One region of the Nonomuraea sp. KM90 genome, then DNA from elsewhere that is predicted to be linked to it. Evidence: riboswitches for the same ligand, from Rfam matches in the RefSeq annotation. Region 1 holds a riboswitch; the other holds the start of a gene.

Region 1 (7,151 bases):
GGCCGAGCGGGCCTGCATGGCCCTGATGAGGCGGGCGTAGGCGGGGCCCGCGGGCGGGTCGTCGCCGACCCCGGCGATCTGCGACTCGTACGCCATCAGCCCCGCCAGCCGGAACCCCGGCCGCTTGGCGACGACGCCGGCCAGGTCGGCGGCCTGGCCGGGCTCGCGGATGGGGGAGCGGAGCGCGCCCGCCCGGAATCGCCCGCCGAGGGCGACATATCCGGCGTCGATGTCGATGCAGATCCGGATCTCGGCGCGCGGGTGGACCGCGGCCACGGCGGTCTCGATGAAGTCGAGATGGGCGGGGGAGTCGACGATCACGGTGATCTCCCGGGCCGCGCCCGGGTCCCCGGCCAGGGCGGCGAGCGCTTGCCGGTCGGCCGTGGGGTAGGCGACCAGGATGTCGGTGAAGCCGTGCGCGGCCAGCCAGAGGGCCTCGGGCAGGGTGAAGGCCATGACGCCGCGGAAGCCGTCCATGGCCAGGATGCGTTCGAGGAGGGGGCGGCTGCGTACGGACTTGCTGGCGACCCGGATCGGCTTGCCCGCCGCCCGTCGTACGAGGTCGGCCGCGTTGGCCCGCATGGCTGCCAGGTCGAGGATGGCGAACGGCGGTTCGAGGGCCGCTGTGGCGCGGTCGTAGCGCTGGCGGTCATCCATACCGGCAGCGTAACCGCATATGGGGCAAATGAATATGAGACTTGTTCGCGTTAACCGTGGTCCCCGTAATGATCGGGCAAATCGGCGGCGAGGGCGCGGTTCAGGCCATGCGGGACCCATGTACGTCTGTCGTTGTGATGACCACGCTTCAGCAGATACTGCCCGGCGCCGTCGCCGCCCCCAGGCACGCCGGGCTGCGCAGGGCGAGCAGGGCGCTCAGGCCGGCGCGTACCCTCCCGGGAGCTCTGGTCGCGCTCACGCTGGCCGCCGGGCTGGGGGCGACCGCGGCCGAGGTGGTGTCGGGGCTGCTCGGCGCGCCGCTCGGCTGGGTGCCCGTGAACGAGCTGGTCGACCTCGCGAGCCGGAGCACCTGGCCGGAAATCGCCACCGGGGCCCTGGTCGTGGCGGGGGCGGGCGCGGTGATGGTGCTGCTGGCGATCGTCCCGGGCCGCTCCAGGATGGTGCCGGTCGAGACGTCCGACCCGCTGATCGTCATCGGCATCACCCGCGCGGGCCTGCGCCGCACGTTGTGCGCGGCGGCGCAGCAGGTGGCGGGCGTGGACAAGGCCCGCGTACGGCTGCGCAGGCGCACCATCGAGGTCACCGTGATGACGGGCGCGGAGAGCTCCGGCCAGATGCTCAGGCAGGTCGGGACCGCCGTGGGCGACCGCCTGGCGGGCGTGGGCACGCTGGGCACGGGCGAGGTCGTGGTCCGCCTGCGCAGGAGGGCCGCGTGATGCGCCAGTACGCCGGCAACCGCGTGGGCCTGGCCGTCGTGGGCACGACGCTGCTGGGCCTCGGGACGTACGCGTGGCTGCGCGGCGAGGACCGCTTCCTCGACCTGCCGCCGAACGCCAGGGTCCTGCCCGCCCAGACCCACAGGGCGCTGGCGGAGGAGCCCTGGCCCCTGTGGCTGCTCGCGCTGGGCCTGCTGCTGCTGGCCCTGGTCTCGCTGCGCTGGCTGCTGCTCTGCCTGGGCTGGGGGCGCCGGGGCACGCACAACGGCACGGGCACGGCGATGCTGTTCGTCGGCCTCAAGGGCGTGGACGGGCTGAGCAGGACAGGCGTGCGGGTCGCGGAGGACGGCCTGCGCATCGGCCTGACCTGCCCGGCGGCGGCGGACGTGGGGGCGGTGGTGGGCAAGCTGGATCAGGACATCGTGGGCCGGATCCGGCGCGAGATCAGCGACGACGAATGCCCGGCCGTCGTCCGGCTGCACGTGCGGCGCCCGGTCAGCACTCGATCACGTTGACGGCCAGGCCGCCGCGCGAGGTCTCCTTGTACTTGTCGAGCATGTCGCGGCCGGTGTCCCGCATGGTCTTGATCGCCTTGTCGAGGGCCACGTAGTGGCGGCCGTCGCCGCGCAGCGCGATGCGGGCCGCCGTGATGGCCTTGTTGGAGGCGACCGCGTTGCGCTCGATGCACGGGATCTGGACCAGGCCGCCGATCGGGTCGCAGGTCAGGCCCAGGTTGTGCTCGATGCCGATCTCGGCCGCGTTCTCCACCTGCTCGGGCGTGCCCCCGAGGACCTCCGTGAGCCCGGCCGAGGCCATCGAGCAGGCCGAGCCGACCTCGCCCTGGCAGCCCACCTCGGCGCCCGAGATCGAGGCGTTCTCCTTGAACAGCACGCCGATCGCGCCGGCCGTCAGGAGGAAGCGGACCACGCCCTCGTCGTCGGCGTGCGGGACGAAGCGGGTGTAGTAGGTCAGGACGGCCGGGATGATGCCGGCGGCGCCGTTGGTGGGGGCGGTGACGATGCGGCCGCCGGCGGCGTTCTCCTCGTTGACCGCCAGCGCGAACAGCGTGATCCAGTCCATCGCCTGCAAGGGGTCCTTCTCGGCCGACTCCGACTGCAGGCGGCGGTGGAGCTGGTTGGCGCGGCGCTTGACCTTGAGCCCGCCGGGCAGGACGCCCTCCTTGGAGATGCCGCGGCGTACGCAGTCGGACATGACCTGCCAGAGGTTCAGCAGGCCCTGCCTGATCTCCTCCTCGGTACGCCCGAACGCCCGCTCGTTCTCCAGCATGACGGCGGAGATCGACAGGCCCGTGTTCGAGCAGTGCTTGAGCAGCTCCTCGCCGGTGGTGAAGGGGTAGGGCAGCACGGTGTCGTCCGGCTTGATGCGGTCGGCGCCGGTGGCCTTCTCGTCCACGACGAAGCCGCCGCCGACCGAGAAGTACACCTTCTCCCTGAGCCGCTCGCCGGAGGCGGAGTAGGCGGTGAAACGCATGCCGTTCGGGTGCTCGGGCAGCGAGATCTTGCGTTCGAAGACGAGGTGCTCGCCCACGACGAACGGGATCTCGTGCGTGCCGAACAGCTTGACCGTGCCGGACTCGCGCATCTCGGCGATGCGGGCGTCCACGGTGTCGACGTCGACCAGCTCCGGCTTCTCGCCGGACAGGCCGAGCAGGACCGCCTTGTCGCTGCCGTGGCCCTTGCCGGTCAGGCCGAGCGAGCCGTACAGGATGGCCTCCACGCGCGCCACCTGGTCGAGCAGGCCGTCCTGGTGGAGCCCGCGGGCGAACTTGTGGGCCGCCGCCATCGGGCCGCCCGTGTGGGAGCTCGACGGGCCGATGCCTATCTTGAAGAGGTCGAAGACGCTGATCGCCATTGATGTGCGCCCTTCCTGAAGGGCCGGGGCCCGGAACTAGCGGGCCCCGGCGAATGGGTCAGGACTCGGTGCCCGAGGTCAGCGCCGTGTACTCCTGGGCGGAGAGCAGGTCCTCGGGGTCGCCTTCCATGCGCACCCGGAACATCCAGCCCTCGCCGTACGGGTCGCTGTTGGCCAGGCTCGGGTCGTCCACGATGGACTGGTTGACCTCGACGATCTCGCCCCCGACCGGGCTGTAGATCTCGTTCACCGACTTGGTGGACTCCACCTCGCCGACGGAGTCGCCCTGCTCGACGCTCGCACCGACCTCGGGGAGCTGCACGAAGACGACGTCACCAAGGGATTCGGCGGCGAAGGCCGTGATGCCGACGGTCACGGTGAGGCCGTCGTCGAGGCCGGCCACCCACTCGTGCTCCTTGGTGTAGCTCAGGTCGTCAGGGATGTTGCTCACTTGTTCCTCCTGTAAAAGGGCAGCTCAACCAGGTCCATAGGTTCATGGCTGCCCCGGATGTCCACGGCCAGGCCTGATCCGGCGCCGGTGTCCACATAAGCCATCGCGATGGGCTTTCCCAGAGTCTGGGAAGGCGCACCACTGGTGACCTCGCCGACGACGACGCCGTTCTCGGTTACCGGGTAGCCATGGCGCGGCACCCGGCGGCCCCGCGCGACGAGGCCGACGAGCCGGCGTCGGGGCGCGTCGTCCTTGACCGCCTCGAGCGCCGACCTGCCGACGAAGTCGCCCGGCTTGTCGAATTTCACCACCCTGCCCAGCCCCGCGTCGAACGGAGTGAGCTGCTCGCCCAGTTCGTTCCCGTACAGCGGCATGCCGGCCTCGAGCCTGAGCGTGTCGCGGCTGGACAGGCCCGCCGGCCGCAGCCCGTGCGGCTCGCCGGCCGCCATGAGGGCGTGCCACAGCGGGACCGCGTCCTGGTTGGCCACGAACAGCTCGAATCCGTCCTCGCCGGTGTAGCCGGTACGGGCGATGAGCGCCTGCCGGCCGTCCACCAGGCCCGGCAGGCCCGCGTAGTACTTGAGCCCGCCGAGGTCGGCGTCGGTGAGCGTGGCGAGGATCTCCTGGGAGCGGGGTCCCTGGACGGCGATCAGCGCGTACTGGTCCGAGCGATCCTCGACCACCACGTCGTACGTCTTTGTACGATTTTTCAGCTCATTACCGACTTTTTCATAGTTCGAGGCGTTGGCCACGACCATGAACTCCTCGTCCCCGAGCCGGTAGACGATGAGGTCGTCGAGCACCCCGCCGCGCTCGTTCACGATCATGGTGTACCTGGCCCGGCCGGGAGCCAGCGCCGACAGGTGGCCGACCAGCGCGTAGTCCAGCGCCTGCCCCGCCTGCGGCCCGGTCAGGAAGATCTCGCCCATGTGCGAGAGGTCGAACAGCCCGGCCGCCTCGCGAACGGCCTTGTGCTCCGCGGACTCGCTGCCGTACCGGAGCGGCATGAGCCACCCGGCGAAGTCGGTGAGCGTGGCGCCGAGGCTCTCGTGAACGTCTCGTAGCGGTGTCGGTCGGGACATTTGTCGCACCTCAGGACAGGATTGGATGCCAGCATCCTCCCCCTCTGTCATCGATGCCTGAGAGCTTCGCCCGAGCTTTGCCGGACTTTCACCTTCGGCGAGGCCCGCGGGCCTGCTTTCCAGAGGTCACCTTGCCCGTGCGGTCCTTTGCCTTGAGAGGTTTGCGGGGAGGGCTTGCTCCTTCAGGGACCCTGACCGGCTGTCAGGGTGCTCTCCCGCACGGTTTCACCGGTGATGTCCGCCAGCCTAGTGGGGTTACGGGGCTGTTGTCGCGTTCTGGGTGGGGTCGTTCAGCAGGCCGCCACGAGAGCCTCGAAGAGCGCGTGGTCCTCGGCGGCCTCCGGGTGCCACTGCACGGCCACCGTGAACCGTCCCGCGAACCGTCCCGAGTCCAGCTCCACGGCCTCGATCGTGCCGTCCGCGGCGGTGGCGGTGACCGTGAGGCCGGGGGCGAGGCGGTCGACGGCCTGGTGGTGGTAGTGCGGGACCGTCACGGGGCCCTCGCCCAGCGCCTTGGCCAGGCGGGTGCCGGGGGCCGGGGTCACCGGCAGGTGCCCGAACCGGCCGGGGCCCGGGCAGTGGTCGGTGTGGCCGACCGCGTCGGGCAGGTGCTGGAGGAGGGTGCCGCCGAGGGCGACGTTGAGGACCTGGAGGCCGCGGCAGACGCCGAGGTAGGGCAGGCCGGCGTCGAGCGCCGTCGCGAGCAGCGAGAACTCGGCCTCGTCACGAAATTTCCGGACGTAGCCGGTGCGCTCTTGCGCGTCCTGGCCGTACCTGGCCGGGTCGATGTCGCCGCCACCGGCCAGGATGAGCCCGTCCAGGCCGGGTACGACCCCGGCGGGATCGCCGGCCGGAGGCAGCAGGACGGGCTGCCCGCCGGCGCGGACGACCTGCTCCACGTACATGTACGGCAGCAGCGCGGCGGTCGTGTCCTGCCACACCGTGAACGAGGCGGGCTCGACGTAGCACGTGATGCCGATGATGGGACGCCGCACGGCGACGGGACCTCCTAGAGCGGTGTGACGTAGGCGCCGGAGATGCCCCCGTCCACCAGGAACTCGCTGCCCGTGATGAACGAGGCGTCGTCGCTGGCCAGGAACGCCACCGCCGCCGCGATCTCCGACGCCTCGGCGAAGCGGCCCACCGGGATGTGCACCAGCCGCCGCTGCGCCCGCTCCGGGTCCTTCGCGAACAGCTCCTGCAGCAGCGGCGTGTTCACCGGCCCCGGGCACAGGGCGTTCACCCGGATGCCCTCCCTGGCGAACTGCACGCCCAGCTCCCGCGACATCGCCAGCACCCCGCCCTTGGAGGCGGTGTAGGAGATCTGCGAGGTCGCCGAGCCCATGACGGCCACGAACGACGCGGTGTTGATGATCGAGCCCTTGCCCTGGCGGCGCATGTACGGGATGGCGTGCTTGCAGCACAGGTAGACGCTGGTCAGGTTCACCTCCTGGACGCGGCGCCAGGCCTCGATGCCGGTCTCCAGGATGGAGTCGTCCTCGGGGGGCGAGATGCCGGCGTTGTTGAAGGCGATGTCCACGCTGCCGTAGGTCTCGTACGCCGTGGCGAACATCCGTACGACGTCGTCCTCGCTGGTCACGTCGGCCTTGACGAACAGGCCGACGACTTCGCTCGCCGCCTTGCCGCCCGCCTCCTCGTCGATGTCCACGCAGACCACCTTGGCGCCCTCGTCGGCGAACCTGCGGGCCGTGGCCAGCCCGATCCCGCTGCCCGCGCCGGTCACGACCGCCACCCGATCCTGCAACCGCTGCATGTCACTCCCTGTCCATCGGTCGTTCACTCCGCTAATTGTTCACTCCGATGAAATGAAGACGTTCTTTGTCTCGGTGAACGCCGCCAGGGCGTCCGGGCCGAGTTCCCGGCCGAGGCCGGACTGCTTGAAGCCGCCGAACGGGGTCCAGTAGCGGACGGAGGAGTGCGAGTTCACCGACAGGGCCCCCGACTCGACGGCCCTGGCCACGCGCAGCGCCCGGCCGACGTCACGGGTCCAGATGGAGCCGCTCAGGCCGTAGGGCGTGTCGTTGGCGATGCGTACGGCCTCCGCCTCGTCCTCGAACCGCGCCACCGACACGACCGGCCCGAAGATCTCCTCGGTGAACGCCCGGTCGGTGACGTCGGGGGTCAGCACGGTCGGTGGGAACCAGTAGCCCCTGCCCTGGGGGCAGGACCCCTGGAGGTAGGGGGCGCCCTCGACGAAGCCGCGCACGCGGTCGAGGTGTTCGGCGCTGATCAGGGGCCCCATCTCGGTGGACTCGTCGAGGGGGTCGCCGACCTTGACGCCCTGTACGGCGGGTGCGAGCAGGGCCATGAACTCGTCGTACACGGAGGACT
Region 2 (7,151 bases), on a different contig from region 1:
TGGACATCGTCATCATGGACGACCGCGGCGCCGACCTGCCCCCGGCCGCGCAGCGCAAGCTGGAGCGGGTCTTCTCCCGCCAGGAGTTCCGCCGCGCCTTCCCCGGCGAGATCGCCGAGCTCGCCTACCCGGCCAGGGCCGTCGAGGACTACACCCACGAGCTGCTGCGCCACGTCGGCGTGAGCGGCGTCAGGGACATGAAGGTCGTCGTCGACTGCGCCGGGGGCACCTCCTCGCTGGTGCTGCCCACGCTGCTCGGCCGGGTCGGCGTCGAGGTGCTCACCGTCAACGCCCGCCTCGACGACGTCTCGCCCACCGAGACGCTCGCCGAGCGCCGCCGCGACCTGCAGCGCCTGTCCGAGCTCGTCAGCTCCTCGCGGGCGGCCTTCGGCGTGCGGTTCGACCCGGTCGGCGAGCGCATCGCCCTGGTGGACGAGAAGGGCCAGCTCATCAACGAGGAACGCGCCCTGCTCGTCGTGCTCGACCTGGTCGCCGCCGAGCGCCGGGGCGGCCAGGTGGCCCTGCCCGTCACCACGACCAGGGTCGCCGAGCAGGTCTGCCGCTTCCACGGCGTACAGGTGCAGTGGACCTCCACCGCGCTCGACGCCCTCACCTCGGCCGCCGCGAGCCCCGACATGATCTTCGCGGCCGACGGGCGCGGTGGGTTCGTGGTCCCGGAGTTCAGCCCCGCCATCGACGGGCTGGCCGCGTTCATGCGCCTGCTCGGCCTGGTCGCCCGCACCCGGCTGTCGCTCAGCCAGATCGACGCCAGGATCCCCGAGGTCAAGCTGCTCAAGCGCACCGTGCCCACGCCGTGGGCGGCCAAGGGCGCCGTCATGCGCTCGGTCATCGAGGCCGCCGAGTCCGAGCCGGAGGGCCACCGCGTCGACACCACCGACGGCGTGCGGGTGGCCCGCGAGGACGGGAGCTGGGTGCTGGTCCTGCCCGCCGCCGCCGAGCCGGTCACCGACCTGTGGGCCGAGGCGTCGGACGTCGACAGCGCCCAGGCGCTGCTCGAACGGTGGGCGCGCATCGTGGAGCAGGCCGCCGGCTGACCTCGTCGCACACGCGTCACACGCCGTCACGCACAGCGACCGGAGACGATCGGGAAAGGCTTTGCCGATGACGTGCACAGAGAGTGCCGCAAGATCGTAATGTAGAAACGCGCGGCGGCATGGACCACGGGGCGGGGGCGACGGTAACTTTGTCTGCGTCCAAACCAAAGTGCAGCGCCCCGCCTTGACCTTTGCCGCTGATCAGCGTAAGTTGCGGCATTCGCAAACTTGAAAAAGCGAAGCGAGGCGCGCCCTGAGCACCGTCGCCGCGTCTTCGCGGTAGGAGGCCGAGCCGATCGATGCCGAGCGTCTACTGCACGCAGTGCGGGCACGCCAACCCCGAGGATGCCCGTTTCTGTTCCCGCTGTGGGTCACCGCTGACCAGACCCGAGGTCTCCGGGGACACCACATCGACGATCTCCGTCGCGGGAATCGAGGCGTACGAGGCTGAGACGGGCGACATGCTCCTGGCCGAGCGGGCTCTGGTCGAGCAACTGCCCCCGGGCACGGCGTTGCTCACGGTGACCAGGGGTCCCAACCAGGGGAGTCGCTTCCGGCTCGACAAGGAGCTGACCACGACGGGGCGCCATCCGGAGAGCGACATCTTCCTCGACGACATCACGGTCTCCCGCCGCCACGTCGAGTTCTACCGCCACCGCGGCGGCCAGTTCTCCGTGCGCGACGTGGGCAGCCTCAACGGCACCTACGTCAACCGGGAGCGGATCGAGGAGGTTCCCCTGCACTCCGGAGACGAGGTGCAGATCGGCAAATTCCGCCTCGTCTTCCTGATGCGGGGCACCGCCGGCGTATGAGTGAGCGACCCTTGGACATGGCTCAGCACCCCGGGTTCACGGGGCCGGAGGCGCCGTGAGCTCCCAGGCGGCGCGGTCGCACATGAGCATCGGGGAGGTGCTCGCGCTCCTGCAGGGCGAGTTCCCCGATGTCACGATCTCCAAGATCAGGTTCTTGGAGGGCGAGGGGCTGATCGAGCCCGAGCGCAGCCCCTCCGGCTACCGCAAGTTCACGCACCTGCACGTCGAGCAACTGCGCTTCATCCTCACCGAGCAGCGTGACCACTACCTGCCGCTGCGGGTGATCAAGGACCGGATGGCGGAGAGCTTCGGCCGCCCGCGTGAGGTCCGGCAGGCGCAGGAGGTCCGGTTCAGCCGGGCGGAGCTGCTCGAGGCCGCGGGGATCGACGACGAGACGCTCACCGAGCTGGAGGACTACGGCCTGCTCGCCCCGGTGGCCCGGCGCTACGACGAGGAGGCGCTCAAGGTGGCGCGCACGGTCGGGGCGCTGGCCCGGTTCGGCCTGCACGCCCGCCACCTGCGGGCGGTCAAGGCGGCGGCCGAGCGCGAGGCGGGGCTGGTCGAGCAGACCGTCGCGCCGATCCTCAAGCGGCGCGCCCCCGGCGCCATCGGTGAGGCGGACGAGGTCGCCAGGGAGCTTTCCACGCTTCTGCTCGACCTGCACGCATCCCTTGTGCGCACGGGTGTCCGTTCGGTCCTGGGACGTTGAGACCGTAGCGAGCTGGGAGGCGGGGGCACATTCCAGGCCCGCTGGGTGTTACGTTGAATTGCAGAAGCCAGTCAGCAGAAGCGATGATCGAAGAGCTGTGCCGGGTGACCGGTCAGGAATACGGAGCAGCCCGTGTTGCAGATGGAGGTCGTGGGCGTTCGCGTTGAAATGCCCACTAATCAGCCGATCGTCTTGCTCAAGGAGGCTCACGGGGAACGGTTCCTTCCTATATGGATCGGCATGACGGAGGCCACGGCGATCGCCCTGGCCCAGGCTGAGGAGCCGCCGCCGCGGCCGCTCACCCATGACCTTTTCCGTGACGTGCTGAGCGCCCTGGGTGTCGGCCTGCGGGCGGTCAACATCGTCGCGCTGCGCGACGGCATCTTCTTCGCCGATCTGGTCTTCTCCAACGGTGTGGAGGTGAGCGCCCGGCCGTCCGACTCGATCGCGCTCGCCCTGCGCACCGGGGCCCGGATCTTCGCCAGCGAGGAGGTCGTCCAGGAGGCCGGAGTGATCATCCCGGACGACCAGGAGGACGAGGTGGAGAAGTTCAGGGAGTTCCTTGACACGATCACTCCCGAAGACTTCGGCAGGGCGGGGTAGGTATTTCAGTGCATTTACGCTTCACGACGCGCCGAGCCGGATCGTTGACTGAGCATGGTCACGGTCCTACGGTGCAAGTGAAACCCGTGGTCGCCCTTTACGAACCCCCAGATCAGGCCACGGGATGAGAGAAAGCCGGAGGTCCGCGTGGCGGTCAGCAGCGGCGAGGGAAAGACGGCCGGCCAGGAAGATCCGGTGCGGCGCGAGAGCGCGCGGCAGCGTGCCGGGGAGCAGGGTCTGCTCTTCGACGAGCAGCCGTCGGCGTTGCCGGGCGACATCGGATACCGCGGGCCGACGGCCTGCGCCGCGGCCGGCATCACCTACAGGCAGCTCGACTACTGGGCGCGCACGGGCCTGGTGGAGCCGACGATAAGAGCCGCGCAGGGCTCCGGCTCCCAGAGGCTCTACAGCTTCCGCGACATCCTCGTACTCAAAGTCGTCAAGCGGCTCCTGGACACCGGGGTGTCGCTGCAGCAGATCCGCACGGCCGTGCAGCATCTGCGTGACCGCGGGGTCGCCGACCTCGCGCAGATCACGCTCATGAGCGACGGCGTCAGCGTCTACGAGTGCACCTCGGCCGACGAGGTGATCGACCTGCTCCAGGGCGGCCAGGGCGTGTTCGGCATCGCGCTCGGGCGAGTCTGGCGAGAGGTCGAGGGCTCCCTCGCGGAGCTGCCGGGGGAACGCGCGGCGGTCGAGGACAACGTCCCGGCCGACCATCCCGCTGACGAGCTGGCTCGCAGGCGCCGCGCGCGCCGCACCGGCTGAACACTTCGAAGACCGTCGGGGCAGGCCGGTGAACGGCAAACGGGGCTTAGCGTAGTAATCTGGGACAGCAAGGCTGACGACCCCGTGCGGGAGAGTCCTCGGGCCCCCTGGGCCCCGGGGCGCCGAAGGAGCAACCCTCCCCGGAATCTCTCAGGCATCCTGTACCGCTCGGGTGAGGCAACTCTGGAAAGCAGGTGCGCCCGCCAGGCGCGTCTCACCGACGGTGCAAGCCCCCGCAGGGGTGAAGCTCTCAGGTCGCGGCACCGCGCAGGTCGTGGATCGCGCTGACAGAGGGGGAGATCCGGCACTCGTCCGCGCCCTGGCGCCGGTCTCCATAGCCTCGGGAGGCACACCCCATGACCGATCTGTCCGCTCCGCCGTTCTCGTCAAGGCACATCGGCCCATCGGAGTCCGAGCAGCAGCGCATGCTCGAGGCCGTCGGCTTCGAGTCCGTGGCGGACCTGGTGGCGGTGGCCGTCCCGGAGGCCATCAGGGCCAAGGACCGGCTCAAGCTGCCCGCCGCGATCGGCGAGGCCGAGGCCATCGCCGAGCTGCGCGCTCTGGCCGGGCGCAACCGGGTGCTCACCTCCATGATCGGCCTGGGCTACTACGACACCGTCACGCCCGCGGTCATCCGCCGCAACCTGCTGGAGAACCCGGGCTGGTACACCGCCTACACGCCGTACCAGCCGGAGATCTCGCAGGGGCGCCTGGAGGCGCTGCTGAACTTCCAGACGGTCGTCTCCGACCTCACCGGCCTGCCCGTCTCCGGCGCGTCGCTGCTGGACGAGGCCACGGCCGCGGCCGAGGCCATGACGCTGGCGCGCCGGGCCGGCAAGTCCAGGAGCGACGTGTTCGTGGTGGACGCCGACGCGCTGCCCCAGACCAAGTCCGTGCTCGCCACCCGGGCCGAGCCGCTCGGCATCACGCTGGTGGAGCACTCCCTGGAGGGCGAGTTGCCCGAGTGCTTCGGCGTGCTCGTCCAGTACCCGGGCGCGTCGGGCCTGCTGCGCGACTTCCGTGCCCTGGCCGCCGCCGCGCACGAGGCGGGCGCCCTCGTCGTGGCCGCCGCCGACCTGCTGGCCCTGACGCTGGTCACCGCCCCCGGCGAGCTGGGCGCCGACATCGCGATCGGCTCCTCGCAGCGGTTCGGGGTGCCGTTCGGGTTCGGCGGGCCGCACGCCGCGTACATGTCCGTACGCGAGGGCCTGCAGCGCCAGCTCCCGGGCCGGCTCGTGGGCGTGTCCGTCGACGCCGACGGCGACCCCGCCTACCGCCTGGCCCTGCAGACCCGCGAGCAGCACATCCGCCGCGAGAAGGCCACCAGCAACATCTGCACCGCGCAGGTGCTGCTCGCCGTCATCGCCGGCATGTACGCCGTCTACCACGGCCCCGAGGGACTGCGCGGCATCGCCCACCGGGTGCACCGCCATGCCACCGCCCTGGCCGAGGGGCTGCGCGGCGCCGGCGTGGAGGTCGTGCACGGCGAGTTCTTCGACACCGTGCTCGCCCGCGTGCCCGGCCGGGCCGGCTCCGTCGTGGCCGCCGCCGCCGAGCGGGGCGTCAACCTCTGGCAGGTGGACGCCGACCACGTCTCCGTCGCCTGCGACGAGCAGACCGGCGTCACCGAGGTGGCCAAGGTGCTGGCGGCCTTCGGAGCGGAAGGCACGGAGCCCGACCCCGAGGCCGCCGCCGACGCGCTGCCCTCCTCGCTGCTGCGCGAGACCCCGTACCTGACCCACCCGGTCTTCCACGCCCACCGCTCCGAGACCGCGATGCTGCGTTACCTGCGCAGGCTGCAGGACAAGGACATCGCGCTCGACCGTTCGATGATCCCGCTCGGCTCCTGCACGATGAAGCTGAACGCGACCACCGAGATGGAGCCCATCACCTGGCCCGAGTTCGCCGCCGTCCACCCGTACGCGCCGGCCGACCAGACCGAGGGCTACCGCGAGCTGATCGGCACGCTGGAGGGCTGGCTGGCCGAGGTGACCGGCTACGACGCCGTCTCCATCCAGCCGAACGCCGGCTCGCAGGGCGAGTTCGCCGGGCTGCTGGCCATCCGCGCCTACCACCGCGCCAACGGCCAGGGCGAGCGGGACGTCTGCCTCATCCCGTCCTCCGCCCACGGCACGAACGCCGCCAGCGCCGTCATGGCCGGCATGCGCGTCGTGGTCGTGGCCTGCGACACCGACGGCAACGTGGACCTGGCCGACCTCGACGCCAAGATCGACAAGCACCGTGACGCGCTGGCCGCGATCATGGTGACGTACCCGTCCACGCACGGCGTGTACGAGGAGACGATCACCGAGGTGTGCGCCAAGGTGCACGAGGCCGGTGGCCAGGTGTACGTGGACGGCGCCAACCTCAACGCCCTGGTCGGCCTGGCCAAGCCCGGCGAGTTCGGGGCCGACGTCTCCCACCTCAACCTGCACAAGACCTTCTGCATCCCGCACGGCGGCGGCGGCCCGGGTGTCGGCCCCGTCGCGGTGCGCGGCCACCTGGCCTCCTACCTGCCCGGCCACCCCCTGCACAACGGCACGCCGGTCGGCCCCGTCTCGGCCGCCCCGTACGGGTCGGCGGGGATCCTGCCGATCTCGTGGGCGTACATCAGGATGATGGGCTCCGAGGGCCTCACGGCCGCGACCGAGCAGGCCATCCTGTCGGCGAACTACCTGGCCCGGCGGCTGGCCCCGCACTACCCCGTGCTGTACACCGGCCGCGGCGGCCTGGTCGCCCACGAGTGCATCGTCGACCTGCGCCAGATCACCAAGGAGACCGGCGTCACCGTCGACGACGTGGCCAAGCGCCTCATCGACTACGGCTTCCACGCGCCGACGATGTCGTTCCCCGTGGCCGGGACGCTCATGATCGAGCCGACCGAGAGCGAGGACCTCGGCGAGCTCGACCGGTTCGTGGACGCGATGGTCGCCATCCGCGGGGAAATCGCGAAGGTGGCCTCCGGCGACTACGACAAGACCGACAACCCGCTGCGGAACGCGCCGCACACGGCGGAGTCGGTCAGCGCGGACGAGTGGCCGCACCCGTACGCGCGCAGCGAGGCGGCCTACCCGCTGCCCTCCCTGCGCGACGGCAAGTACTGGGTGCCGGTGCGCCGTATCGACCAGGCCTACGGCGACCGCAACCTCGTGTGCTCCTGCCCTCCCCTGGAGGCGTACGAGGACTGAGGCGTGCGGGGGCGGG

Evidence for each region. A riboswitch is a leader RNA that binds a small molecule or an ion and turns the genes downstream of it on or off. The one in region 1 is predicted to bind glycine.
Region 2: another riboswitch for glycine. It lies ahead of gcvP (aminomethyl-transferring glycine dehydrogenase); the one in region 1 lies ahead of gcvT (glycine cleavage system aminomethyltransferase GcvT).

What each region holds. Positions count from the first base shown of each region.
Region 1 covers NZ_JBQQCB010000003.1:200,950-208,100, forward strand. The annotation lists gene ACTWPW_RS05400 (amino acid deaminase/aldolase) at 1-657, opposite strand, end outside; gene ACTWPW_RS05405 (DUF6286 domain-containing protein) at 795-1,394, shown strand; gene ACTWPW_RS05410 (hypothetical protein) at 1,391-1,909, shown strand; gene ACTWPW_RS05415 (L-serine ammonia-lyase) at 1,890-3,266, opposite strand; gene gcvH (glycine cleavage system protein GcvH) at 3,325-3,717, opposite strand; gene gcvT (glycine cleavage system aminomethyltransferase GcvT) at 3,714-4,799, opposite strand; glycine riboswitch at 4,834-4,929, opposite strand; glycine riboswitch at 4,930-5,027, opposite strand; gene ACTWPW_RS05430 (gamma-glutamyl-gamma-aminobutyrate hydrolase family protein) at 5,090-5,794, opposite strand; gene ACTWPW_RS05435 (3-oxoacyl-ACP reductase) at 5,809-6,573, opposite strand; gene ACTWPW_RS05440 (aldehyde dehydrogenase family protein) at 6,613-7,151, opposite strand, start outside.
Region 2 covers NZ_JBQQCB010000157.1:13,554-20,704, forward strand. The annotation lists gene ACTWPW_RS56630 (sugar phosphate nucleotidyltransferase) at 1-1,055, shown strand, start outside; gene ACTWPW_RS56635 (FHA domain-containing protein) at 1,355-1,867, shown strand; gene ftsR (transcriptional regulator FtsR) at 1,923-2,576, shown strand; gene ACTWPW_RS56645 (bifunctional nuclease family protein) at 2,709-3,179, shown strand; gene ACTWPW_RS56650 (MerR family transcriptional regulator) at 3,327-3,947, shown strand; glycine riboswitch at 4,025-4,124, shown strand; gene gcvP (aminomethyl-transferring glycine dehydrogenase) at 4,304-7,135, shown strand.